Regions from separate parts of the Pleomorphomonas sp. T1.2MG-36 genome, predicted to be linked through region 4. Evidence: predicted binding sites of a transcription regulator. Region 4 holds the regulator's gene; each other region holds the start of a gene.
What was found. The regulator LexA, encoded in region 4, represses DNA repair genes until DNA is damaged. The targets are predictions, from matches to a motif close to TGTTCNNNNTGTGTTCNG.
Positions count from the first base shown of each region.

Region 1 (4,739 bases), on a different contig from region 4:
CGGCGACGCAGTCGCCGACGATGACGCTGTCGAGCCAGTCGGGCGCGGCGAACGCGGCAGGGGAGTGGAAAGAAACCTCGGACGACGACGCAGCCGCCCGCTGACGCAGTACACTCATGGCTCTCCCACTCCGACGCAAAACAAACAGGAGGGGGTCTTCACGCCCCTGCCGGAAACCAATCTGCTCCGGCAGGGTAAATTCGGAGTTAAGCGACGAGTCTCGTCATTGATTAATTATTTCAATGGTTTGTTAACCATATCCGACGTCCGGGGCGGGCAGGCGCCCTCCCCTCACTCGCGCCAGAGAAAATCGCGCTTGCCTACGGGCATGCCGAGATGCCGCAGGATGTCGTAGGCGGTAGTCAGGTGAAAATAGAAGTTGGGCAAGGCAAAACCCTGAAGATAATCGATCGCCGTAAGCTCCATCGTTTCCTGCCGGAGCTTCAGCGTGACGATCGTTTCCTCGCGGCCATTAACCGAAGTCGCCTGAACCGATGCAACGAAGGCGAGTGTCTTGTCGATGCGGGCGTAAAGCTCGGCGAAGGTCTGTTCGTTATCTGGGAAGGAGGGAACGTCGAGCCCGGCGAGACGGGCCATGGCGCCCTTGGCGTGATCCGTCGCGATCTGAACCTGCCGCTTCAACTCGAACATATCCGGAGCGAGCCGGGCGCCGAGCAGCGCCTCTTCCGACAGGCCGCGAGCCGGACCTTCGGCCTCGCCGATCTTCAGGAGATGGACAAGGGACTTGAGACGCGCCGTGAAGATGGGCGCGGAGATGGCATGGAGTTCGATGGTCATGGGATTCCCCCCGGCTGGCGGAACGCCTTCAATAGGCGCCCGGTTCGGTGTGACTGATTAGCGAGCCGCCGCCGTCATAACCAGTCAACTCTCGGAGAGGGGGTCAGGCCCGCCGGCCGGTGAGCCCAGCGACGACGCCGACCGGCAGACGGATGGCGAGCAGCAAGGCCGCCAATGCGCCGGCGGCGCCGCCGCCCGTCAGCGTATCGCTCTGTCCATCGGCGGTCACTCGCACGATCGGCGTCCTGAGGCGCAAAAGGCGCCGACGCCCGACGCGACGAATAAGATCGACGCCAGCCAGACCGTCACGACGGCTGAACCCGCCGAGTTCCCGAAAATAACTCCGGGAAATGATCAGGCTCTGATCGGGGTGCGTCACGCCGGCGCAGCGGCTGAACAGACGCAGAAGATAGTGCTTCAGGCTTCCGCCGAGCGTGTCATCGTCGGACGCGAGACGGAAAACGGCGGCGAAACGGCTATCGCCATGCCGGAGACGACGCTCGGCCATCGCCTGGAAGTCGCTCTCCCAACCGGGATCGAGCAGCACGCCGGGACGCAGGAACATCAGAAAGTCGCCACGCTGGGCGGCGGCCGCACCGATGGCGCAACGCGACCAGGCACCGCCCGAACCGGATATCAGATCGCAGCCCGTCCCCTCGGCGACGAGGCGCGTCTGGTCGTCGGAGCCGCCGTCAACCACGACCACCTCGCGCACCGTACCGTCGGCGGCGGCGGTAACCAGCGTCGAAAGCGTGCGCGCGAGGGCCTCCTCGCTGTTCCGGGTAGGAATGACGACCGAAATCATACTTTCGTTCTAGCTGGTTTTCCTGGGAAGTGCGAGCCCGTCCTAACGCTGACAGGCAATAGCCGCCTCCGGCAGAGCCGTGACGCCCGCGCCCGAACGACAGACGGCCGGCGTCAAACCTCCCAAGCACCCTTGGCCGTGGATACCTCGAGAATGTTCTTGACCTGTTCTCATTCGGGCATAAGATCAAACCATGAACATCGCATGCCAACACCCCATTGAGCCCATTCCGGCGCCGGAGATCGCCGACACGGCGATTGTCGCCGGGCGCCGGCGCGGCCGGGGCGCGGGCATCAACCCATCGGGTCGGTTCGAGGCTTATGCCCGGACGGGCTTCGACGACGGCTGGGGCGACGGTGAGGAGCTGCCGCCGTTCAAGACGACGGTGCAGATCGAGCCGGCGCGATCGGTGATCACCCGCAACGACAGCCCCGACATCGCCTTCGATCGGTCCCTCAACCCCTATCGGGGCTGCGAGCATGGCTGCATCTATTGCTACGCCCGACCGAACCACGCCTATCTCGGCCTGTCGCCAGGGCTCGATTTCGAAACCCGGCTTTACGCCAAGACCAATGCCGCCGAAGTGCTGGAACGCCAGCTCGGCGCTCCGTCCTACCAGCCCAAGGTGATCGCCATCGGCACGGCCACCGATGCCTACCAGCCGATCGAGAAGGAGCAGAAGGTCACCCGGCGCGTGCTGGAGATGCTGGCAAAGACCCAGCATCCGGCGCTGATCATCACCAAGTCGGCACTCGTCCTGCGCGACATCGACATTCTTCAGCCGATGGCCGCCCAGGGCCTCGTCAAGGTGGCGATCTCGATCACCACGCTCGACCGCCGCCTGGCGCGCGCCATGGAGCCTCGCGCCTCCAGCCCTCAGCGTCGCCTGGACGCCATCCAGAAGCTCACGGAAGCCGGCATTCCGGTCGGCGTCATGGTGGCGCCCGTCATCCCGGCAGTTACCGACAGCGAGATCGAACGCATCCTGGAAGCGGCCCACACCTTTGGCGCCCGCGAAGCCGGCTACGTGCTGCTGCGTCTGCCGCTCGAGGTCTCGGAGATCTTCCGCGAGTTTCTGCTGCGCGAACTGCCCGACCGCTATCGGCACGTCATGAACGTCCTGAAGTCGATGCGCGGCGGCAAGGACTACGATGCCGAATGGGGCAAGCGCATGCGCGGAACCGGTCCTTATGCCTGGCAGATCGGCCGTAGGTTCGAGCTGACCGCCAAGCGCCTCGGCCTCAACAAGCATCGGATCAAGCTCGATACGGAGAAGTTCCTGAAGCCGGGCAACGGCGGCGTTCAGCTGAGCCTGTTCTGAAAGAGCGCCTCTCCCCTTGACGCCCTCCTCCGCCGCCGACACTTGTGAGGGCAACGGAAGGCAAGGGAGAGAACGATGAGACTCTTCGGCGGGAGCGCCAAGTTCGACTGGAAAGACCTCAAGGCGCCCGAGCTCGATGATTTCGAGACGATGGCAGCGGAGGCCTATGCCGCACTGCCGGCCGATTTCCGGGCGATGACCGGCGAGATCGAGATCCGCGTCGCCGACTTTCCCGACGAAGAAGTCGTCAAGGAAATGGAGCTCGAAAGCGATTTCGACATTCTGGGCCTGTTCCATGGCACCGGCCTCGCACACGACGCCGCCGTGCCGGAAACCGGCCGCCTTCCCAACCGGGTCTGGCTCTATCGCCGCCCCATCCTCGACTATTGGGCCGAGCATGAGGAAACGCTGGGAGATATTGTCTCCCACGTGCTGGTCCACGAAATCGGTCACCATTTCGGTCTCAGCGACGACGACATGTATGGCATCGAGGACAACGAACCGTGACCGACACGAGCACCTTGCGCATTCTGGAGCCGACACGGGGTGTGTTCGCCTATTACGACGGGCGCGTGCCGGGCGCCCGGCTGCACTCGGCCATGGAGAACTGGCTTGACGACGGCGCCTACAGTCTCGGCATCGCGTCCTACGCCATCGTCGAGGGCAGCGAGGCGGTCGTCTTCGACAGCCACATCTCGCTCGATCATGCCCGCGCCGTCAGGCAGCATCTCGAAGGACGCGGCGTAAGCCGCTTCACGCTGGTGCTCAGCCATTGGCACGACGACCACGTTGCCGGCAACGCCGTATTCGCCGATGGACCGATCATTGCCCACCACCTGACGCGCGATGCGCTCGCCGCCAACCGCGACAAGCTGGAAAACGGCAACCCGGCGATACGGCCGCTGGTCATGCCGACCGAGATCTTCGAGGACGGACTGACGCTCACGATGGGCGGCCGCATCGTCGAGGCCCTGCATTTCGAAATCCACAGCGCCGATGGCGTCGTGCTGCACGTGCCGGACGCCGGCCTGCTGCTTGCCGGGGATGTGGTGGAAGACACTGTCACCTACATTTCGGAAGCGGACTTCACACCGACGCACATCGCGGAACTGAACCGGCTCGCCGCCCTGCCCGTTCGCAGCATCCTGCCGGCCCATGGCGCTGCCGAGCGGATCGCGGCGGGGGGATATGATGCCGGCCTCATCGCCGCCAATCGCAGCTATCTGATGCGGCTACTTGCCGGCGAGGGGCGCGATGGCGCGCCCCTTTCCCGCTTCGTTGCCGACGACGTCGAGGCCGGTCGCATCGGCTATTTCGAGCCCTATGAAGCGGTACATCGGGCCAACCTCAAGGCGCTCGCGGCGGTCGGGCTCTGACACCCAACCGCCCGAGCGGCACAATCAACCCTTCAGGATGGCGGCGTTTTCCTTCACCCAGGCGGCAACCTGACGCGCCGGGTGCCCGGTCAGCGTCCGGACGTCGTCGGTGACGACGGCCGTCCAGCCCTCGCGAACGGGATAGAAGATCGAGGCGAGGAAGCGCGCATAGACCTCGGGAACCCCGGCGCCGACAAGAATGCCGACGAAGGTGTCGTCGTCGACCGCCTGATAGGCAACCGGCTTGCCGATGGCCTCGGAGATCAGCGCGGCGGCTTCGGCATAGCCGAGCGCTTCCGGGCCGGTGAGATTGAACGCCTTGCCATCGAAACGGTCGGTGGTCAGAGCGGCGGCGGCACTGTCGGCGATGTCGCGCGCGTCAATGAAGCTGGACTTGCCGTCGGCGGCCGGTACCGCGATGACGCCCGCCGCGTCGATG
Region 1 covers NZ_CATNLY010000012.1:624,543-629,281, forward strand. The annotation lists gene QQZ18_RS09790 (site-specific DNA-methyltransferase) at 1-118, opposite strand, end outside; gene QQZ18_RS09795 (DUF1993 domain-containing protein) at 292-798, opposite strand; gene QQZ18_RS09800 (glycosyltransferase) at 902-1,603, opposite strand; gene QQZ18_RS09805 (PA0069 family radical SAM protein) at 1,797-2,924, shown strand; gene QQZ18_RS09810 (metallopeptidase family protein) at 3,000-3,431, shown strand; gene QQZ18_RS09815 (MBL fold metallo-hydrolase) at 3,428-4,300, shown strand; gene QQZ18_RS09820 (SDR family oxidoreductase) at 4,325-4,739, opposite strand, start outside.
Region 1: the regulator LexA is predicted to act here: its motif matches at 1,758-1,775, upstream of QQZ18_RS09805 (PA0069 family radical SAM protein).

Region 2 (4,739 bases), on a different contig from region 4:
GGCCAGCGCCGGCGTCGCCAGGAAGGCAACGGCCACCGCCATTCCACGCATCTTCATAGCCCGTCTCCGATTGGTCGGCGCATCAGGCACCCGCTCGCCGGTGCCTGCAAGCGCGACCTTTGGAGTCAGCCGTAACGCCGGGCCGCCTCGACGGCGAGGCCGGTACCGACGGAGCCGAACACGTTGCCGGTGACGACGCGCGCCTCGGGCACCGACGCCAGGATGGCGGTGCGAACGTGCTCGAGCCGGGTGGAACCGCCAGTCAGGAACACGGCGTCAATGTCGGTGGCTGCCACGCCCGCCATTTCGAGACAGGCATCGACGCGAGCCCCGATGCGGCCTGCAAGCTCGCCGGTGTGACGGACAAGCTCGGAATGGTCGATATCGGTGGAAAGGCCGCGTTCCAGCCAATCGAACGGCACGGTGACCACGCCATGCTCCGCGACGGAGATCTTGGCTGCCTCCACGTCGATGGAGAGGGTGTGGCCGCGCTCGTCGTCGACCACCCGCATCAGGCGGTGGATGAGCTCCGGCTTGGCGGCGCGCTTTTCGAGGTCGACGAGTTCGCGATGAATGCGGGGTTCATAGAGACGGTTGATCGCCGACCATGTGGCGAGGTCGTGATAATAGACCGAGGGCACGTCGAGCTCGCCGCGGGCGAGCTTGGAACGAAAGCCCAGAAGCGGCATCACCGTGCCGAGACTGAGGTGGCGGTCGAAATCGGTGCCGCCGATGCGCACGCCGTCGTTGGCCAGCACGTCGGAGACGCGCTCGGCTTTCTTTGCCCGCTCCGGCCCGAGGCGGACGATGGAAAAGTCGGAGGTGCCGCCGCCGATGTCGGCGATCAGCGCCAGTTCTTCGCCGGAAAGCTGCTGCTCGTAATCGAGGCTGGCCGCGATGGGCTCGTACTGGAAGGAAACCTCCTCGAAGCCGAGATCGCGAGCGATGGAATGCAGCGTCGCCTCCGCCAGTCGGTCGGCCTCCGGGTTGCCATCGACGAAATGCACCGGCCGGCCGTGGACGAGGTGGGTGAGTGGCGCGCCGGCCACCACCTCGCCGCGCTTCTTCACTTCCGCAAGGTAACGCTTCAGCACGTCGCGGAACTTGACGCGGCTCTTGCCGACCAACGTCGTCTCGTCCATCAGGGCCGAACCGAGGACCGACTTCAGTGCCCGCATCAGGCGGCCGTGCTCGCCACCGACATAGGCGGCAATGGCGGCGCGACCGACAGCGATCGATCCATCCTGATAATAGAAGGTGGCGCTTGGCAGCGTGTCCTCGCCGCCTTCGAGACGCACCATTTCGGCCCGGCCGCCGGTGACGACGCCGAGGGTGGTATTGGACGTGCCGAAATCGAGGCCTGCCGCCGCCATGACCGCTCTCCGAATAATTGGGGGGCGGTTTCCCTAGCGCTTCGCGGCGTCGATTGCCAGCGGCAAAATCAAGCGAGCAGGAAGACCAGCGCCGTCAACGACAATAGCACCAAGACGGCCGGCAGCGCGAAGAGGCCGCCGGTCAGCGGCGGTTCGGCCGCCACCTCCTGAAGATGGCGCCGCATGCCGCCAAGGCGATGGCCGGCGACGAAGGCATGGGTGTGGACGGCCCCGAGTTCCCGGAGCACGGCATCTTGATACTGGTTTCGACGCATGACAAACCACCAATGAACGTATCGGAGCTTGCCGCCGCCAGAGTTAAGAACGCCTCAACGGCGTTGACGGTACCCAGATCGCCGGTGTACGAGCCGGAACACATATAGAACGAGATTGGCGCTTCCACCGCCGGCGTGGCAAACTCCGGAGCGCGCGAATCAGCGTTGCCCGGCGGAAGCGGGATGGCCGGTGGCGCCGGCCCATGGACGAAGACGGAACGCATGGAAAAGGACGACCTGTTCGGAACACTCCCCCCGCCGGCAAGCACGGCGGCTCAGGCGGCGGCGGTGACCGTTCGCGCGCCCAAATCAGCGCGTGCGCGCGTCGAAACCCCCGCACAGGCGGAAGCCGTCTACGACGCGTCGGCCATCGAGGTTTTGGAGGGACTGGAGCCAGTACGCCGGCGGCCGGGCATGTATATCGGCGGCACCGACGACAAGGCCATGCACCACCTGTTCGCCGAGGTGATCGACAACTCGATGGACGAGGCGGTTGCAGGCCATGCCTCGTGGATCGAGGTGCGCCTCGACGCGGACGGGTTCCTGACCGTCAACGACAACGGCCGTGGCATTCCGGTCGATCCGCATCCCAAGTTTCCCGGCAAGTCGGCGCTCGAGGTGATCCTGTGCACGCTGCATGCCGGCGGCAAGTTCGACAGCAAGGTTTACGAGACGTCGGGCGGCTTGCACGGCGTCGGCGTTTCTGTGGTCAACGCCCTGTCCGAGTGGCTCGACGTCGAGGTGGCGCGCGGCCGCCAGCTCTACAAGCAAAGCTTCTCGCGCGGCGTGCCGCAGGGTGGCTTGCAGCGGCTTGGCGAAACCATGAACCGGCGCGGCACCAAGACGCGCTTCAAGCCGGACCCGCAGATTTTCGGAGAAGAAGCGCGGTTCGAGCCGGCGCGCATCTTCACGATGGCCCGGTCGAAAGCCTACCTCTTTGGTGGCATCGAAATTCGCTGGTCCTGCGACCCGTCGCTGATCGAAGGCTCGAAGACGCCGGCCGAGGCGGTGTTCAAGTTCCCCGGCGGCCTCAAGGACTTCCTGGTCGAAGCACTTGATGGTGAGAAGCGGGTCACCGATGACCTGTTTGCCGGCCGTGTCGGTGGTGGCGGCCACGGTACCGTCGAGTGGGCCGTCTCGTGGTTTGCCGGCGATGGCTTCGTCAACTCCTACTGCAACACCATCCCGACGCCGGATGGCGGCACCCACGAGCAGGGCCTTCGCCTCGCCCTCACCCGGTCGCTCAAGGCCTATGGCGAAATGGCTGGCAACAAGCGCGTCGCTCAGGTGATGCCCGAGGACGTGATGACCTCGGCCGGCGCCATGCTGTCGGTCTTCGTGCGCGAGCCAGAGTTCGTCGGCCAGACCAAGGACAAGCTGTCCACCGCCGAAGCCGCGCGCATCGTCGAGACGGCGGTGAAGGACGCTTTCGACCATTGGCTGACCGCCTCGCCGCAGCAGTCCGGCCGCCTCCTCGACTGGATCGTCGAGCGTGCCGACGAGCGCCTGCGTCGCCGTCAGGAAAAGGACGTTCTGCGCAAGAGCGCGGTGCGCAAGCTGCGCCTGCCCGGCAAGCTCGCCGACTGCACGCAGAACGCCGCCCAAGGATCCGAACTGTTCATCGTCGAGGGCGACTCGGCCGGTGGTTCGGCCAAGCAGGCGCGCGATCGCGCCAGCCAGGCGGTGATGCCGCTGCGCGGCAAGATCCTCAACGTGGCAAGCGCCGGCCGCGACAAGGTGACGTCCAATCAGCTGCTGTCCGACCTGTTGCAGGCGCTCGGCTGCGGCACTCGCTCGCACTATCGGGAAGACGATCTCCGCTATGACAAGGTGATCGTGATGACCGATGCCGACGTCGACGGCGCCCATATCGCGTCGCTGCTGATCACCTTCTTCTATCGCGAGATGCCCCAGCTCATCCGCGGCGGCCATCTCTATCTCGCAGTGCCCCCGCTTTACCGCCTGACCCACGGCGGCAAGACCATCTACGCTCGCGACGACGCCCATCGCGAAGACCTGTTGCGCACCGTCTTCAAGAACAAGAAACCGGAAATCGGTCGCTTCAAGGGCCTCGGCGAAATGATGCCGTCGCAGCTCAAGGAGACCACCATGGACAAGAAGACGCGCACGCTCTTGCGCGTCTTGCTGGTGGAGGACGAAGCGGAGCAGACGGCGGACTCGGTCGAGCGTCTGATGGGCAACAAACCGGAAGGCCGCTTCCAGTTCATCCAGGAGAATGCCGAGTTCGCCGAGGATCTGGACATCTGATACCGGGCCGGGCTGGCGTCGGCTGATGGGTCGCCTTACTGTCGGCGGCTCTGTACCTGCCGGGAGCCTACATGACCGCCGATCTCGCCGTCGTCCTCGCCCTGCTCGTCATTGCCGTGGGGCTGTTCGCCCGTGGCAGACCGTCGATGGACGTCGTGGCGCTGATGGTGATCGCGGCCTTGCCGCTTACCGGCGTCATTGATGCGCAGGAAGCGCTTGCTGGCTTTTCCGACCAGAGCGTCATCCTGATCGCGGCCCTGTTCGTGATTGGCGATGCGCTGGTGCGGACAGGCGTCGCCGGTGCACTGGGCGGATTGATTGCGCGGGCGGCCGGCGGCAGCGAAGCGCGGCTGGTCGTCCTCCTCATGTTGGCGGTGGCCGGCCTCGGTGCATTCATGAGTTCGACCGGGGTCGTCGCCATCTTCATCCCGATCGTGCTTCGCATCGCGCGCAACATGCGCCTGCCGCCCGGCCATCTGATGATGCCGCTCTCCATGGCCGCTCTCATCTCCGGCATGATGACGCTGGTTGCGACGCCTCCGAACATGGTGGTGAATGCCGAACTGGTCCGGCGGGGTCATGACGGCTTCGGCTTCTTCGCGTTCACGCCCTTCGGTTTGCCGGTGCTGGTGCTTGCCATTTTCTACATGCTGCTGGTCCGACGCTTCCTGCCGGGCTCGACGCCCGCCGTGGGCGCGGCCGCTCGCCCCGGCCTCAAGGACTGGATCGACGAGTACGGCCTTGCAGCTCGCGAGGCGCGTCTCCGCATCGATCCAACCTCGGATCTTGTCGGCCGGCGATTGGGAGAGCTGGATCTTCGTGC
Region 2 covers NZ_CATNLY010000023.1:71,362-76,100, forward strand. The annotation lists gene QQZ18_RS11800 (hypothetical protein) at 1-57, opposite strand, end outside; gene QQZ18_RS11805 (Hsp70 family protein) at 126-1,373, opposite strand; gene QQZ18_RS11810 (hypothetical protein) at 1,442-1,648, opposite strand; gene parE (DNA topoisomerase IV subunit B) at 1,871-3,916, shown strand; gene QQZ18_RS11820 (SLC13 family permease) at 3,988-4,739, shown strand, end outside.
Region 2: the regulator LexA is predicted to act here: its motif matches at 1,743-1,760, upstream of parE (DNA topoisomerase IV subunit B).

Region 3 (4,739 bases), on a different contig from region 4:
CGTCGAGAGGACGTGGACGCCCGAAGACCATCGCGCAGGCAGGCATATAATGCATTCGGCGCTGTGTTCAAAACGTCAAATGCGCCGGACGGATCCGACGCATTCGCATATCGTTGCCAAAAGGCGGCTCATGGCTTGGGCGACGTGGTCGACTGGATGAGCTGATCGAGACCGTTCTGCTCGCCCTGCCGGTAGGCGCCGTCATTGGGAGCCGGGGCCGCGCCAGGGGCAGCACCACCGGGCGCCGCATCGTCGGCTGGCGGCTGCGCGTCCTCGCCATCGGGAACGGCGGATCCGTCGTCGACGCTCGGGTTCTGGAACTGGTCGAGGATCTGCTTTTCGGGATCTTCGGGCAGCGCCGCCATCAACTGGGCGCCGAGGGCGTTGAGCAAGGGCCGCGACTTCGCCTGCGCCACCCAGGCCGGCTGCGAGGCCTCGTCATGGATGAACCAGTTGAAGAACAGCATGCCGACGACGACGAGGAGCAGTCCGCGCGCCGCGCCGAACACAAACCCCAGCGTGCGGTCGAGCGGCCCGATGCGGCTGTCGAGCACGTAGTCGGAGATGCGCATGGTGATGAAGCTGACGATGATCAGCGTCAGCACGAAGACGCCGCCGGCCGACGCCACCAGCGCCAGCTGCTTCTGCGAAATATGCGGCTGAACGAACGGCAGGACGTCGTCGTAGAGCAGGAACGCGGCGATGGCGGCGGCGACCCAGGCGGCGATCGACAGCACCTCGCGCACGAAGCCACGGATCATGGCGAGCAACGCCGAGATCAGCATGACCACAATGAGGATCCCGTCGAGTAGCGTAATCGACATCTCTGCCCCTTTGGCGCCTGAAGCCCGGCCCCTGATTCCTTCACGCCGTTACCGAATTAACGGTAATGGCCCCAACTCGCAAATTCAATCAACGACGGCAACGACATGAAGCATCGGCTCGCTTATCCACGCTGCTCTCGGCGTGGCGTGCCGGCGCCATCGGCCGCGATGCGCGTGACGAGATCGACGAGTTGGGCGACGGCCGCCCGCTTCAGCCCGTTCGGCGCCTCGCCGCTGGTCAGCTTCGGCCCCACGGCCCGAACGAAGCCCAGCTTCTCGGCCTCCTTGAGTCGGGAAGCGGCATGAGCTACCGGCCGGACGGCGCCCGACAGGCTGACCTCGCCGAAGTAGACGCAATCGTGCCCGAGCGGCGTCCCCGCCAGCGAGGAGACCAGCGCCGCGGCGACGGCGAGATCGGCCGCGGGCTCCTGGATGCGGAGCCCACCCGCCACGGCGAGGTAGACGTCGTGCTGGCCGAAGCGCACGCCGCAGTGAGCCTCCAGCACGGCGAGGATCATGGCAAGGCGGCTGCCGTCCCATCCGACGACGGCGCGGCGCGGCGTTCCGAGCGAGGTCGGCGCCACCAGCGCCTGGATCTCGACGAGCATGGGCCGCGTGCCCTCCATGCCGGCGAAGACGGCGGCGCCAGCCGACGAGCCGTCGCGCTCGCCCATGAACAGTTCCGACGGGTTCGGCACCTCGCGCAAACCGCCGCCGGTCATCTCGAAAACGCCGATCTCGTCGGTGGGGCCGAAACGGTTCTTGACCGAACGCAGCACGCGGAAATGTCGGGCGCCGTCGCCCTCGAAATAGAGCACGGCATCGACCATGTGCTCGACGACGCGCGGACCGGCGATGGAACCGTCCTTGGTGACGTGGCCGACGAGTACGACCGTGGCGCCGCTTTCCTTGGCGTAGCGGACCATCGCCTGGGCAGCCGTGCGCACCTGCGTCACGGTGCCGGGACCGGATTCTACCACCTCCGTCCACAGCGTCTGGATGGAGTCGATGACCACTAGGTCCGGCGCCGGGCCGTTGGCCAGCGTCGTCAGGATGTCCTCGACGGAGGTTTCGGCGGCGAGCGCCACCGGCGCATCGGAAAGGCCCAGCCGTTCGGCCCTGAGGCGCACCTGCGCCACGGCCTCTTCGCCGGAGACGTAGACGACGCGCGCGCCCTTGCGGGCCAGCGTCGCCGCCGCCTGGATGAGCAGTGTCGACTTGCCGATGCCGGGATCGCCACCGACAAGCAGGGCGGAGCCGCGCACGAAGCCGCCACCCGTGACGCGGTCGAGTTCGGCGATGCCCGATTCGAGGCGCGGGGTCTGGGCGATCTCGCCCGAGAGCTCCACCAGCGGAACGACGCGCCCCTTGCGCATCGGCCTGCCCTTCTGACCGAAGACGGCCGAACCGATACCGACGCCGCCCCCGACCTCCTCGACGAAGGAGTTCCAGGCGCCGCACGCCTCGCACTTGCCCACCCAGCGCGGGCTGACGGCGCCGCAGGATTGGCAGACGAATTGAGTGGTGCGCTTGGCCATGACGTCTCCGGTACCGACCTCCGTCCGCGATAGTTGCGGAGAGGGTTGACGAAACATGACCGAACGTTCCTGTTTTGTCCACATAAAAACATCGTCACATCGTGCAAGGCAGAGAAAAACACGCATCTCGGCAAGGGGTTGGGCGCGGTGCCCGCCGCGGGGCGCGACAAAGGTCGCAGGGCGCTCCGACGCCTTAGTTTTGTCGCCATTAGCCAACAAACAACGCTTCTAGCGTATGTGTTCTCCCGTAGCCGGGAGCCAAGGATCCACCATGAACCCGACCAAGACCATGATCGCCGATGCCCTCCGTCGCTTCCAGATCGAGGCCACGCCGGCCTGGAGGAGCCTCGCCGTCGGCGGCGACGCGCCCGAACTCGATCGCATCGAAACGCATTCCAACACGATCAGCACCGTCGACTGCCTGTTCGACGGCAACGCCACCATCGTCCTGAAGGGTGAGCGCGCCCTGTCGGCGCGCATCTTCGGCCGCTTCGACTCCCGCCGCGCCGAGGTCGAGCGGATCATCATCGCCGCCTGATCGCCAAAGGAAAAGCCGACCGGCGGGCCTTCGCCGATCGGCTTCTCAATGGCTGGACTGCGCCTTCAGATCACGCCGGCCACAATGGCGACGACGAACAGAAATGCCGCGCAGACGACGAGGGTGTTGAGGCTACGGGTTAGGCTCATCGCGGGTCTCCTTCGTGTCTTCACGACCAGCCGGTTGCCGAATGCATCGTCTTCCGGACGGTCGCTGAAACAGAACGTTTCAACCTGTTCATGAGCTCCGCCATCGGCGGAACCGTTGTTCATGCGGCCGCCGCGTCATTGCGAAGCCGCCCACCCAAGCGATCGGGCTTGAAGGAATTCTTAATCACCTCTTGCCGAAGCGCAACCAATTTCAGTCTCACCGCCATGCGTAATAAGGCGATGGTGTTCTAACCGCCTGCCACAAAAACGGAATTTCTTTCCATTTACCGTGGCTCCGCGTCGCAGCCGTGGAAAACCATGCCCGGATCCACCGGAAAACGGCGGACTCAGGTCGTGAAAAGGTAGTTCCGGATCTCGGACGCCTGATGCTCGATGTCGGCCACCCGATGCTTGACGACGTCGCCGATCGACACCATGCCCACCAGTTTTCCGTCCTCCACCACCGGCAGATGGCGGAAGCGGCCAGCGGTCATCATGTCCATGAGATCCTCGACGATATCATCGCGCGTGCAGGTGCTGACCTTGCGCGTCATATGCGCGGTCGCGAGCTCTTCAAGGACGCGCGAGCCATGCAGCGCCAGAGACGCGACGATGTCGCGTTCCGACAGAATGCCGATGACGTGGCGTTCGTCGTCGACGAAAATCAGCGCGCCGATCCTGTTGCCGGCCAATCGCGCCACCGCCTGCCCGAGCGTCATCGACCGGTCGCCGGTGACCACGTCTTCGCCCTTGACGGACAGAATCTGTCTGACGGTTGTCATCTCCATCCCTCCAGCTTGTTCCGTGACGAGGAGGCCGCCTATTGTTCGGCGGTCTTTCCCCGTCGTCCCTTGAACAGGATGGAGTGAATTGAAGGGTATGGCAAGGTAGATCTAAGGATTTTCCCTTAGCCGGCACGATCGGTGACGGTCGGCCGAGGATCGAACAAGGAAAACAGCAGGATGCCGACAATATAGCCGAGCGCGTTCTGCAACAGCGCCCGACCGTCGAGGCCGGAAGAGGCATAGAGAATGGCGAAAAGCGCGTTGGCGGCGAAGATGAAACCGAGCAGTTGCAGCACGCGGACGTTCGACCACATCTCGACGATGCCGAGGGCCGGCTGACGCCACGCGTCGCCGCCCATGGTCAGGATGCCGGCGAGCCCGGCCGAGTAAATGAAGCGGATGGCGGCGCCAAGCAGGGCCGCGACCACGAAATTCGGACCGAGCAGGACCGTCTCTCCGCTTCCGGTCAACAGCCAGAACAAGCCGGCACCGATGGCGGCGGCCGCCGCCGTGAAGAGAACGAAGCGCCAGGGCCCGAACCGGCGCGCCACCGCCGTGCCAAAGGCGGCCAGCCAAAGCATGTCGAAGATCAGGCTCTGCAAGGTGGGACTGAGGAAGACGTATGTGAAGGGGCTCCACAGGCCGGCCGCCCAGCCGCCCGGAAACCCGTCGCCCGTGGTCAGGTAATGATAGCGCATCGGGGTGAAGCAGAACGTGAGGAGGAAGGTCGCCGCCCCGTCGCCGCTGAGGTACCACGTCCGGCCAATGAAAATGCCGGCGGACAGCAGGATGAAGACCATGATCACCCGCGGCAGGTTGAACATGGGCTCGTGGTTGTCGTTGTCACCTTGCATCGCGGCTTCCCCAACGCCCGCCTTGCCGCGAGCCACGACAGCGCTTTATCG
Region 3 covers NZ_CATNLY010000012.1:454,792-459,530, forward strand. The annotation lists gene QQZ18_RS09030 (CvpA family protein) at 129-824, opposite strand; gene radA (DNA repair protein RadA) at 947-2,362, opposite strand; gene QQZ18_RS09040 (hypothetical protein) at 2,634-2,900, shown strand; gene QQZ18_RS09045 (hypothetical protein) at 2,966-3,172, opposite strand; gene QQZ18_RS09050 (CBS domain-containing protein) at 3,397-3,831, opposite strand; gene QQZ18_RS09055 (rhomboid family intramembrane serine protease) at 3,957-4,688, opposite strand.
Region 3: the regulator LexA is predicted to act here: its motif matches at 2,427-2,444, upstream of radA (DNA repair protein RadA).

Region 4 (4,739 bases):
GGCGATGCGGGCATCGCGATCATCGCCGGACAGAAGGGCGTTGAGCGAGTGGGCGGCGCTGACGACGGTTTCGGAGTGCTGGGCGAACAGATCGAAGAATTGCTCTTCGTGCGGGAGGAGCTTGCGGAACCACTCGAGCATGGTCGGTCCTTGTTTTCTGGACTTTTCGGCACGCGGTTTAGCTGATGACTCTTTCCGGCGCTAGTCGCAGTTCCCCAAAAGGTCGTTTTTTAGGCGGATATCCTTTCAGCCCTGCGTGCGAGGACGGGCAGGGCTGCATTCTTTAGCTCAGTCGGACGAGCAATTGGCAACAATATTCGAAAAAGCCCTTAGAAGCGTCGGGTCCAGCTTGCCGTCCATCGTCTGGAGGATTGCGTAAGCCTGTCTTGCCGTCTTCGGTTCCTTGTAGCTTCGTCGCTCGATCAGGGCGGCGAAGATGTCGCAAATGGTGATGATCCGCGTGAGGTCGGAGATCTCGCGGCGGCCGATGCCCCGGGGATAGCCCGTTCCGTCGAGATACTCGTGGTGATCTCGCGCGACCTCCGCGATCTCGGCGGCGATTGCGTCGCTGCCGGCAAGGATCTCGTGGCCGGCTTTGGCATGGCTCTCCATGGTCGCCCGTTCCATTTGATCCAGCGCGCCCGGCTTGTCGAGGATGGCGAGCGGTATGTGTACCTTTCCGACGTCGTGAAAATGAGCGGCTTCGAACAGGCGGCGCTGGTCGCCCCCGGAGAAGCCAAGCCCCCGTGCGAACAGCATGGCGACAGCCGAAACCAGGCTGCAATGCTGGGCCGTTCCGTCGTGGTACCGTTGAATGACCGACAGCCAGCCGGCGGCGCCGGTGCTGTCCAGCAGGGCCTCGAAATGACCGAAAGCGCGCCTTGCTTCGCCGACGGCGGCGCCGAGATTGCCGGTCCGGATATGTTCGAACAGCTTGCCCGAGCCATCCTCGATCGCCATGCCGGCGGCCGTGCTTTGCGCCGAGTGCCACCGACGAGCGGCAAACATCGGCAGTGCCTCGGCTATGAAGTCGGCGAGACGCTCCGGGGAGGGGAGCGACTTGACGATGAATGGAAATCCGGCGCCATCCAGCGCGGTCAGCGTGCGAAAGCCAATCCTGGTGCCGAACAGGATCGTTCGTTCCAGTTGCCTCATCCATGGGCCGGTCAGCACCCGGTTGAGAAAATCGGGCGCGAAAGCCTCACCGGCGATCAGCGTGAGCGCCCCACCGTCCTGCCCGTCGCTGTCAACGCCCCCGGAGAGTGCGAATCCCAGCTCCGAAACCATCGTTGCCGTCGTCGCATGGAGTGCGTGACTCTCGGAGACGATGTGGATGGAAACGGGGTGGCGTTCCTGGAGGCTTCGGGGTGTGCCGCCCAGCCGTCCATTCGAGGCTACCATGGAAGAGGTGACAACGTTGTCAGCCTCTGGCGGAGAAAATCGCGTGTTGTCCACGATCCGGGAGCTCCAAGGTGAGGCATCAGAATGGGGTGCGTTGCGGACCGGTTCGAGGCCTGTCACGAATGTTGGACGGGTTCTAACATGCGGGCCGGGCGCCGTTAAGAAGCCTACGGGGACGAGTGCGAAGCGTCGTAAAATTCTAGATAAAGTGGATCTATCCAAAACGTTTCGACGGACCATCCTTCGGGCGGGCAACCACTCGGACGCATCTCTGGGGCTCTGATCCGGGTAATCGATCGGATCGCGCTGTTGGTTGACCGTTGCCTTTCGCGATGGCCGTGCCTATGCAGGGTCATGCAAGTTTCAGCCTTCGATTTCGATCTGCCACCCGAGCGAATTGCCCTTCGCCCCGCCGTTCCGCGCGACGCATCGCGCCTTCTCGTGGTGAAGCCGGGTGAACCTCTCGAGGATCGGCATGCGCGCGATCTTGCCGATCTTCTGCGGCCGGGCGACGCGTTGGTGTTCAACGACACCAAGGTCATCCCAGCCCAGCTCGAGGGGCGTCGCGATCGCGAGGGGGGCGAGCCCGTTCGTCTGTCGGCCACGTTGCACATGCGTGAGGCTCCCGATCGCTGGCGGGCGTTCGTCAAAGGTGCGCGCAAGCTGCGTGCGGGCGACCGCGTGGTGTTCTCCGGCTCCCATCCGGACGCATCTCCTCTAGGCGCGGTCGTTGCGGAGAAGGGCGGGGACGGAGAGGTTACCCTGGCCTTCGATCGCTCCGGACCGGATCTCGACTTGGCGCTGATAACGGTCGGCCACATTCCATTACCGCCCTATATCGCCGCGCGCCGGGCCGAGGATGAGCATGATCGGGCGGACTACCAGACCGTCTATGCGCGTGAGAGCGGGGCGGTCGCCGCGCCGACGGCCGGGCTGCATTTCACCCCGGAGCTTCTAGATCGTCTCACGGCACGCGGCATCGACCGGCATTTCGTGACGCTGCATGTCGGCGCCGGCACCTTCCTTCCCATGAAGGTGGACGATACCGAGGACCACAAGATGCATGCCGAAATCGGTCACGTCTCGGCGGAGACCGCAGACGCGCTCAATGCCGTTCGCGAGCGCGGGGGCAGGGTGGTGGCCGTCGGCACGACCTCGCTGCGCCTGCTGGAGAGCGCGGCCGGCGAAGATGGACAGGTCAAACCGTTTGCCGGAGCGACCGACATCTTCATCACGCCGGGATATCGCTTTCGCGCTGTCGATCTGCTGATGACGAACTTTCATCTGCCGAAATCGACGCTGTTCATGCTGGTGTCGGCGTTCTCCGGTCTAGAGACCATGCGCGCCGCCTACGCCCACGCCATTGCCGACGGTTACCGGTTCTATTCCTACGGAGACACGTCGCTGCTGCACCCGTCGCAGGAAAGCCGGTTGCTCAAGTAGGCAGATGGGCGCGCAACTCAGCAGGGGGATTCGACGACCTCTTCAGTCGTCGACGGCGGGCGCGGTTGCCTGCGCCAGTCCCCTACCATCAGCGAACGGTCAATAGCGACGCATCAGTGCCACGAGACGGCCCTGGATGCGCACGCGATCGGGTCCGAAAATGCGCGTCTCATAGGCTGGATTGGCGGCTTCAAGGGCCACGGAGGCGCCCTTGCGCCTCAGCCGCTTCAGCGTGGCTTCTTCATCGTCCACCAGCGCCACAATAATGTCGCCGGAGTCCGCTGTGTCGGACTTCTTGATGACGACGGTATCGCCATCGAGGATGCCGGCCTCGATCATCGAGTCGCCACGAACCTCAAGGGCGTAGTGCTCGCCGCCGGTCACAAGATCGATCGGTACATGCAGGATATGCGACTGGTTCTGTATGGCGGCGATCGGCACACCGGCGGCGATGCGCCCCATGACCGGCACGGGCACGGTGTCGCGACTGTCGAGCGCGGGCGAGGCGGCGCTGGCCGGCGGAGCCTTGCGGCCGCCGTCGCCTTCGATCACCGCCGGCGCAAAGCCCTTGCGGGCGCGGCCGATCCCCGGCTGCATGGTTTCGGGCAGCTTGATGACTTCGAGTGCCCGCGCTCGGTTTGGCAGGCGGCGGATGAAGCCGCGCTCTTCGAGGGCCGTGATGAGACGGTGGATGCCGGATTTCGACTTGAGATCCAGCGCGTCCTTCATCTCGTCGAAGGATGGCGGCACGCCCGACTCTTTCAGACGCTCATGAATGAACATCAGGAGTTCGAGCTGTTTGCGCGTGAGCATCGTCTGGTCCCCGCTGGTCGGCCGGCGCATCGGTTGCGCCGAAACGCGATTCGGTACAAATCACGAACAGAGTTAACATGTTCCGTGTGTGTTCCGCAATGGGGATTGCCGGTCGGGGTTCCGGCGAGGCCGGAAAAGCAAGGAAAATGGACGCGCAATAAATAAATGTCGTTGGACTCCGATAATTAAATGTCGGAGTTTGGAGATAAGCGATTGATTTTATTTATGAATTCGGGTCCGCAATTGGTAACCATTCGAAACCCTATACCAAACTCCGACACGTATTTATTAAGTGTTTGTTTTTGCAATTGTTATTGGTAAACCACCGGTGAGCGACGGAACCTTGGTTGAGCGGTGTTGTAACCCTATTTGTCACCGCCTTCAGTGGCGGCTTCTTCCCGAGCGCGCTTCTCTTCCCAAAAAGTGACCCAATACGAAAAGTCTGGATCAAAACCTTCCTGGAAGTATCGCCTCTTTAGAACATCCTCAAGCTGTTCTACGTATCCCATTCCCCAAAAAACGGGTGCTCCCGAGAATTCAACCTCAGTTTGTATTGCTTCTTTTGCCTTTTTCAGGATGTATTCGACAATATCGAGACCATTATCATAGATATATACCAATCGGAAAAGAGAAATAAGGGCTATCTCGTCATCTGATATTTGAAATCGTGGAATGAACCCTGGTCGTTTTTGTGATTTCTCCATTATTAGTTGATTTATGTCTCTTTTGTATTCTTCAAATGGAGTTATTGTGTTTCCGAATAAAATGTACGGCGCTGATTTGCCTGAGACCTCACTGATCTTGCGTAGAACAATATCATTGGGCAATCGCCGTCCCGCTTCATAGTTGGTCAGCGCCGAACGTGTGACGCCAATCATTGCTGCGAAGACCTCCTGGGTGGTCTCGCCTCTCGCCTCGCGAATGCGGGTTCCGATTGCGCGCAATGTTTCAGTATCGAAAATTTTGCGGTTTGGTTGACTTGACATGACACATTACCGTGACATTATGATTCCATGTTTCGATAATGAAGCATGGATTATAGAAAATGCCAAATGCCACGGCCCTAGTCATGTCGCAGATGG
Region 4 covers NZ_CATNLY010000001.1:563,990-568,728, reverse strand. The annotation lists gene QQZ18_RS02740 (DUF47 domain-containing protein) at 1-141, opposite strand, end outside; gene QQZ18_RS02735 (HD-GYP domain-containing protein) at 289-1,623, opposite strand; gene queA (tRNA preQ1(34) S-adenosylmethionine ribosyltransferase-isomerase QueA) at 1,756-2,844, shown strand; gene lexA (transcriptional repressor LexA) at 2,944-3,657, opposite strand; gene QQZ18_RS02720 (helix-turn-helix domain-containing protein) at 4,023-4,643, opposite strand.